Linked DNA regions of Eleftheria terrae. Each later gene encodes a partner of the first gene's protein in a complex. Links are inferred from orthologs where the notes say so. Each region holds a gene or a part of one and is shown in the gene's direction. Other genes may lie near its edges. The genes, in order: xseA and xseB.

Region 1 (3,289 bases):
ATCACCAGCAGCACGTCGATGAAGGGGATCAGGTTGATCTCCGGTTCCTCGCTGCGCCGGTGGTGGAAGTTCATCGCCATGGGGGGCCTCTCGTTCAGCGCTGGGCGGTGAAGCGCATCAGGTGCGGCACCATGCGCTCGGCCGCCTGCTCCAGGTCCAGCACGTATTCGTCCACCTTGCCGCGGAAGTAGCGGTAGAACATCAGTGCCGGAATGGCGACCATCAGCGCGAAGGCGGTGTTGTACAGCGCCACCGAGATGCCGTGTGCCAGCTCGGTGGGGTTGCCGCCGGTGCCGCCGCCTTGCGAGGCGAAGATCTGGATCATGCCGATCACCGTGCCCAGCAGCCCCAGCAGCGGGGCGGCTGCGGCGATGGTGCCCAGCGTGTTGAGGTAGCGCTCCATCTGGTGCACCGCCGCGCGACCGGCACCTTCGAAGGCGTTGCGCAGGTTCGCCTCGCTGATGCGCGGTTCGTTGATGACCGCACGCAGCCCGGTGGCCAGCACCCGGCCCAGCACCGAGTTGTCAGCCAGCTTGTTGACGACGTCGGGCGAGGGCAGGTTGCTGCGCGTGACGGTCAGGACCTCGTCAACCAGCTTCGGGGGCGCGACACGCGCCGTGCGCAGGCTGGAAAAGCGTTCGATGACCAGCGCCAGCGCGATGATGGAGCACAGGATCAAGGGCCAAATCGGCCAGCCGGCGGCTTGTATGATCGAAAACAATCACGTCCCCTCGTGAGTGAGTGAAAAAACAGGTGGGGGCGATTATGGCGCGAAGCACCGGCTCCTCTTCAACGCAAGGCGGCCGTCGGCCTCGTCGGCTGCCCCGACGGCAGCCTGTACATCCCCAAGACATCCACTTTTGCTGTGGATAACTTTGTGGGAAACCGCCCTCCATCGGCCGCCAAGGCTTGGTTTTTCAAGGGCTGGAATAAATTGCTGCATGAGTGAGCAGAAGAAAATTGAACAAAATCAATGACTTGCACGTAGATGACAGGTCTGTGACGGCCAAACCTGCCCGCAAACCCACTGTTGGCGCGGCTGTGGAGTTCTAACCCCGCTTGTAGCCTGGCTCTCCGATGATCGACCCCCCTGCTGTTCCCCGCCCGACCACGGCGCCCACCGGCCTGCGCGCGGCGCGCCCGGTGTGGAGCGTGGCGGCTCTGCTCAATGCCGTCGCCGATGCGCTGCAGGCCCGCTTTGCCGCCGTGGTGGTGCAAGGCGAGCTGTCGGGCTTCAGCCGCGCGCCGAGCGGCCATTGCTATTTCTCGCTGAAGGACGACCGCGCGCTCGAGCCGGCGCTGGTGCGCTGTGCCATGTTCCGCCGTGCGGCGGCGATGATGGATTTCCAGCCGCGCGACGGCCAGCTGGTCGAGGTGCGGGGGCGGCTGGCGGTCTATAACGCCCGCGGCGACCTGCAACTGGTGGCCGAGGCGATGCGCCCGGCGGGCCAGGGGGCGCTCTACGAGCAGTTCCTGCGGCTGAAGGCCCGGCTGGAGGCGGAGGGCTTGTTCGACCCGGCGGTCAAGCGCCCCGTGCCGCGGCATCCGCAAGCCGTCGGCGTGGTGACCTCGCTGAAGGCCGCGGCGCTGCGCGACGTGCTGACGGCGTTGGAGCGGCGCGCGCCGCACCTGCGGGTGGTGGTGTATCCCGCCAGCGTGCAGGGGGCCGAGGCGCCCGGCGAGCTGGTGCGTGCGCTGAGGCAGGCCGACGCCCGGGCCGAAGTGGACACGCTCATCCTTTGCCGTGGCGGCGGCTCGCTGGAGGACTTGTGGGCCTTCAACGACGAGGCCGTGGTGCGCGCCATCGCCGCCTGCCGCCTGCCAGTGGTGGTGGGCGTGGGGCACGAGACCGACTTCACGATTGCCGACTTCGTGGCCGACCTGCGCGCGCCCACGCCCACCGCGGCCGCGGAGTTGGTGGCGCCACAACGGGATGACTGCCTCGATCGGCTGCAGGCGCTGCACGACGCGATGCAGCGCTGCGTGCAGAGGCGGCTCGAGCGCGAGGAGCAGCGCCTGGACCATGCCGCCCTGCGCCTGGCCCGCCCGGCCCAGGTGCTGGCCCGCATGCACCGCGAGATCGACCGGCTGCAGCAAGCCCTGGCCGCCGCCCCGGGCCAGCGCCTGCAGCTCGCCCGCCAGCGCGAGCTGCACCTGGCCGACCGCCTGGCGCGCTCAGCCGGGGTGCAGCTGCAGGGGCAGGCCGGCCGGCTGCAGGCGCTGGCCGCACGGCTGCAACGGGCATCGCAGCTCCCGCAGCGCGCGCAGGCCGCACGGCTGGACCTGCTGGCGGCACGGCTGGAAAGCGCCAATCCCGAACGGGTGCTGCAGCGCGGCTATGCCTTGCTCACCGATGCCCAGGGGCAGGCAGTCAGCCGCGTCGCGGCACTCGGCCCGGGCGACACCCTGCACGCGGTGCTGGCCGATGGCCGGGTACGCGCGCAAGTGCTCGACACCGAACGCCGCGATTGATCGGGGGCAAGGCCGGGCGCGGGCAGCAGGGTCATGGGGCTGTGCCTACAATCGCAGCTCTTCAGACCACCCACACCCCACAGAAAGGAACAGAAGAGATGGAACACACCTTGCCCCCGTTGCCGTACCCGATGGACGCCTTGCAACCGCACATGAGCAAGGAGACGCTCGAGTTCCACTACGGCAAGCATCACAACGCCTACGTGGTCAACCTGAACAACCTGATCAAGACCACGGCCACCGAGTTCGCGGACCGCAGCCTGGAAGAGATCATCAAATCCTCCAGCGGCGGCGTGTTCAACAACGCGGCCCAGGTGTGGAACCACACCTTCTTCTGGAACTGCATGAAGCCCAATGGCGGCGGCGAGCCCAAGGGCGCGCTGGCCGAGGCCATCAACAAGAAGTGGGGCAGCTATGCCGCCTTCAAGGAAGCCTTCTCCAAGAGCGCGGTCGGCAACTTCGGTTCCGGCTGGACCTGGCTGGTCAAGAAGGCCGACGGCTCGGTGGACATCGTCAACACCAGCAACGCCCAGACCCCGCTGACCACCGAGGACAAGGCCCTGCTGACGGTGGACGTGTGGGAACACGCCTACTACATCGACTTCCGCAACCTGCGTCCGAAGTTCGTCGAGACCTTCTTCGCCAGCCTGGTGAACTGGGACTTCGCCGAAGCCAACTTCGCCTGAGAAGCGCGATGCGCTGAGCAAAGGCCGGCCATGCGCCGGCCTTTGTCTTTGTCCTTGGGCGGCCGGCGTGACGGGCACCACACCGGCAGCCGGCCGGCCCGCGGCACAATAGCGGCCGGCCCGAGCAGCCC
Region 2 (3,060 bases), 530 kb from region 1 along the record:
CAGGGCCTTGCGGCCGGCATCCATGCGCAGGGCGATCTCGTCGTCTTCGATGCAGGTTTCCATGTAGGCCGCCTGCTGGGCTTCGACGAACTCACGCTCGAACGCCGCAATCTCCTCGGGGTAGTAGAACTCCACCACGTTGAGCGTCTTCTGCGGGCCCTTCGGGTACAGCGTGGAGACCACCAGCACATGCGGGTACCACTCGACCATGACGGTCGGGTAGTAGGTCAGCCAGATTGCGCCATGCGGCGGCTGCTGGCCGTTGCCGAAGTTCAGCACCGCATCGTGCCAGCGCCGGTAGACGTCCGAGCCCGGCTTGCCCAGGCGGTTGGCGATGCCCACCGTCTGCACCGAGTGGTGCTTGCCAAACTCCCAGCGCAGGTCGTCGCAGGTCACGAAGTTGCCCAGGCCGGGGTGGAAAGGACCGACGTGGTAGTCCTCGAGGTAGACCTCGATGAAGGTCTTCCAGTTGTAGTCGCACTCGTGCAGCTCGACCTTGTCCAGCACGAAGCCGTCGAAGTCGAGCGCCGCGCGCGGCCCCAGGCCCGCCAGGTCTGCAGCGACATCCCGGCCGTTGCCCTCGAACACCAGGCCGTTCCAGCGCTGGACCTTGTAGTTGTTGAGGTTCAGGCAGGGGTCGTCGGCGAAATGCGGCGCACCGAGCAGTTGACCGTCCAGCCCGTAGGTCCAGCGGTGCAGCGGGCAGACGATGTGGCTGCGGGTGTTGCCCCGGCCGCGCAGCATCACGGCCTGGCGATGGCGGCAGACGTTCGAAATCAGCTCCACCCCTTGCGGCGTGCGCACCAACGCCCGCCCCTCGCCTTCATGGGGCAGCGCGTAATAGTCCCCCACCTGAGGCACGGCGAGTTCGTGCCCCAGGTAGCGGGGATAGCCATGGAAGATGAGCTCCATCTCGCGGCGGAACAGTCCGCCGTCGAAATATGCCGTTACCGGCAGTTGCGTGTGGCTTTGCTCAAGGGCAATGCTTAGGTCTGACATGATCCCCAGGATCTCCAAAAACCCATGTCCAACCACCACCCACGGTGGGCCCGTCTTCCCCCAGTTCGCACGTGCTTGACCGGAACCTCCATTCGAGCTGAGGCAGCGACGATCTGTCAGGGGAACCGGGTATTTTAGACCGGGCCGGGCACGCTCTGCCCTGAGGTGTATCAAGTGCTGCATCCGCCGGCTCCGGCAGCGTGCAAAACGACCCCGGTTGGCAAGGGAAGCCCTGACTACAATCGGCGGTTTCACCTCAAGACATGGCCCACATCCCTACCCCTGCCCCGGGCGCCGAGCCCGCGAGCTACGAAGACGCGCTGGCCGAGCTGGAGCGGCTGGTGTCCGAACTCGAGTCCGGCCAGCTGCCGCTGGACCGCCTGCTGCAGAGCTACCAGCGCGGCGCGCAGCTGCTGACCTACTGCCGCGGCCGCCTGGAGGTCGTGGAGCAGCAGGTCAAGGTGCTGGAAGAGGGCCAACTGAAACCTTGGATGCAAGCATGAATGCTGCCGATTTCGACCGCTGGGCACAGGGCGAACTCGCCCGCGTCGAGTCGGCCCTGATGGCCTGGGTGCCGGCCGACGCGCCGGTGGACCTGGGCGCCGCGATGCGCTACGGCGTGCTCGACGGCGGCAAGCGGCTGCGCCCGCTGCTGGTGCTGGCCGCCGCGCAGGCGGTGGACGGCCATGCCGACGCGGCGCTGCGGGCGGCCTGCGCGGTGGAGCTGATCCACGCCTATTCGCTCGTGCACGACGACATGCCCTGCATGGACAACGATGTGCTGCGCCGCGGCAAGCCCACGGTGCACGTGAAGTTCGGCGAGGCCAACGCCATGCTGACGGGCGACGCGATGCAGGCGCTCGCTTTCGAGGTGCTGACGCCCGAACCGGAGCAGGTGCCTCCCGCTTTGCAGGCGCGCCTGTGCCGCCTGCTCGCGCGTGCGGCCGGACACGAAGGCATGGCCGGCGGCCAGGCCATCGACCTGGCCAGCGTGGGCCGCACCCTCAGCGAAGAAGAATTGCGCGACATGCACCGTCGCAAGACCGGCGCACTGCTGCGCGCCAGCGTGCAGATGGGCGCGGCCTGCGGCGCGCCCGCCGAAGCGGCGTGGGAGGCCCTGTCCGACTACGGCTGGAGCGTGGGGCTGGCCTTTCAGGTGGTGGACGATATCCTGGACGTGACCCAGGCCTCCGAGACCCTGGGCAAGACGGCCGGCAAGGATGCGCACCACCAGAAGCCGACCTATGTGTCGGTGCTCGGGCTGGACGCCGCCCGCCGCTATGCCGGCGAGCTGCGCGAGCGCGCCCAGGAAGCACTGGCCCGCAGCGGCCTGCCGCATGCGTCCTGGCTGAGCGTGCTGGCAGACAAAGTCGTGGATCGGCAAAGCTGATGAAATACTCTCTCCTCGAAACCATCAACTCCCCCGGCGACCTGCGCCGGCTGCCGCGCCAGGATCTGCACCGCCTGGCCGAGGAACTGCGCGACTTCCTGCTGCACAGCGTCTCGCAGACCGGCGGTCACCTGTCGTCCAACCTGGGCACCGTCGAGCTGACGATCGCGCTGCATTACGTCTTTGACACCCCACACGACCGCCTGGTGTGGGATGTGGGCCACCAGACCTACCCGCACAAGATCCTCACCGGCCGGCGCGAGCGCATGCCCACGCTGCGTCAGCTGGGCGGCATGAGCGGCTTTCCGCGCCGTGACGAGAGCGAGTACGACACCTTCGGCACCGCCCATTCGTCCACCTCCATCTCGGCGGCGCTCGGCATGGCGCTGGCAGCCCGGCAAAAGGGCGAGGACCGCAAGGCGGTGGCCATCATCGGCGACGGGGCGATGACGGCCGGCATGGCCTTCGAGGCCCTGAACAACGCCGGCTACCCGCATCCGGTCGGCACGGCCGACATGCTGGTGGTGCTGAACGACAACGACATGTCGATCTCGCCGCCGGTGGGCGCACTGAACAAGTACCTGGCCCGCCTGCTGTCGGGCCGCTTCTACGCGGCCGCCCGCGAAGGCGCCAAGCAGGTGCTGAAGAACGCGCCGCCCTTGTTCGAGTTG

The links.
Region 2: the proteins of xseA (region 1) and xseB are in contact, whole or in part, in a cryo-EM structure (PDB 8TXR), measured with the Escherichia coli proteins. The link is inferred for Eleftheria terrae from one-to-one orthologs.

Annotation. Positions count from the first base shown.
Region 1 is NZ_CP106951.1:5,396,081-5,399,369, forward strand. The notes cover bases 298-3,274. They hold xseA (exodeoxyribonuclease VII large subunit), read left to right. Parts: upstream 298-1,077; coding sequence 1,078-2,472; downstream 2,473-3,274. Other genes in these bases: N7L95_RS24195 (MotA/TolQ/ExbB proton channel family protein), read right to left, coding at 298-721; N7L95_RS24205 (superoxide dismutase), read left to right, coding at 2,571-3,158. Outside these bases: N7L95_RS24190 (ExbD/TolR family protein), read right to left, coding at 1-74; more of N7L95_RS24195, read right to left, coding at 95-297. UniProt on the Escherichia coli protein: Bidirectionally degrades single-stranded DNA into large acid-insoluble oligonucleotides, which are then degraded further into small acid-soluble oligonucleotides.
Region 2 is NZ_CP106951.1:4,861,556-4,864,615, forward strand. Bases 135-2,882 are described here. They hold xseB (exodeoxyribonuclease VII small subunit), read left to right. Parts: upstream 135-1,262; coding sequence 1,263-1,502; downstream 1,503-2,882. Other genes in these bases: N7L95_RS21730 (aromatic ring-hydroxylating oxygenase subunit alpha), read right to left, coding at 135-999; N7L95_RS21740 (polyprenyl synthetase family protein), read left to right, coding at 1,499-2,389; dxs (1-deoxy-D-xylulose-5-phosphate synthase), read left to right, coding at 2,389-2,882. In the rest of the region: more of N7L95_RS21730, read right to left, coding at 1-134; more of dxs, read left to right, coding at 2,883-3,060. UniProt on the Escherichia coli protein: Bidirectionally degrades single-stranded DNA into large acid-insoluble oligonucleotides, which are then degraded further into small acid-soluble oligonucleotides.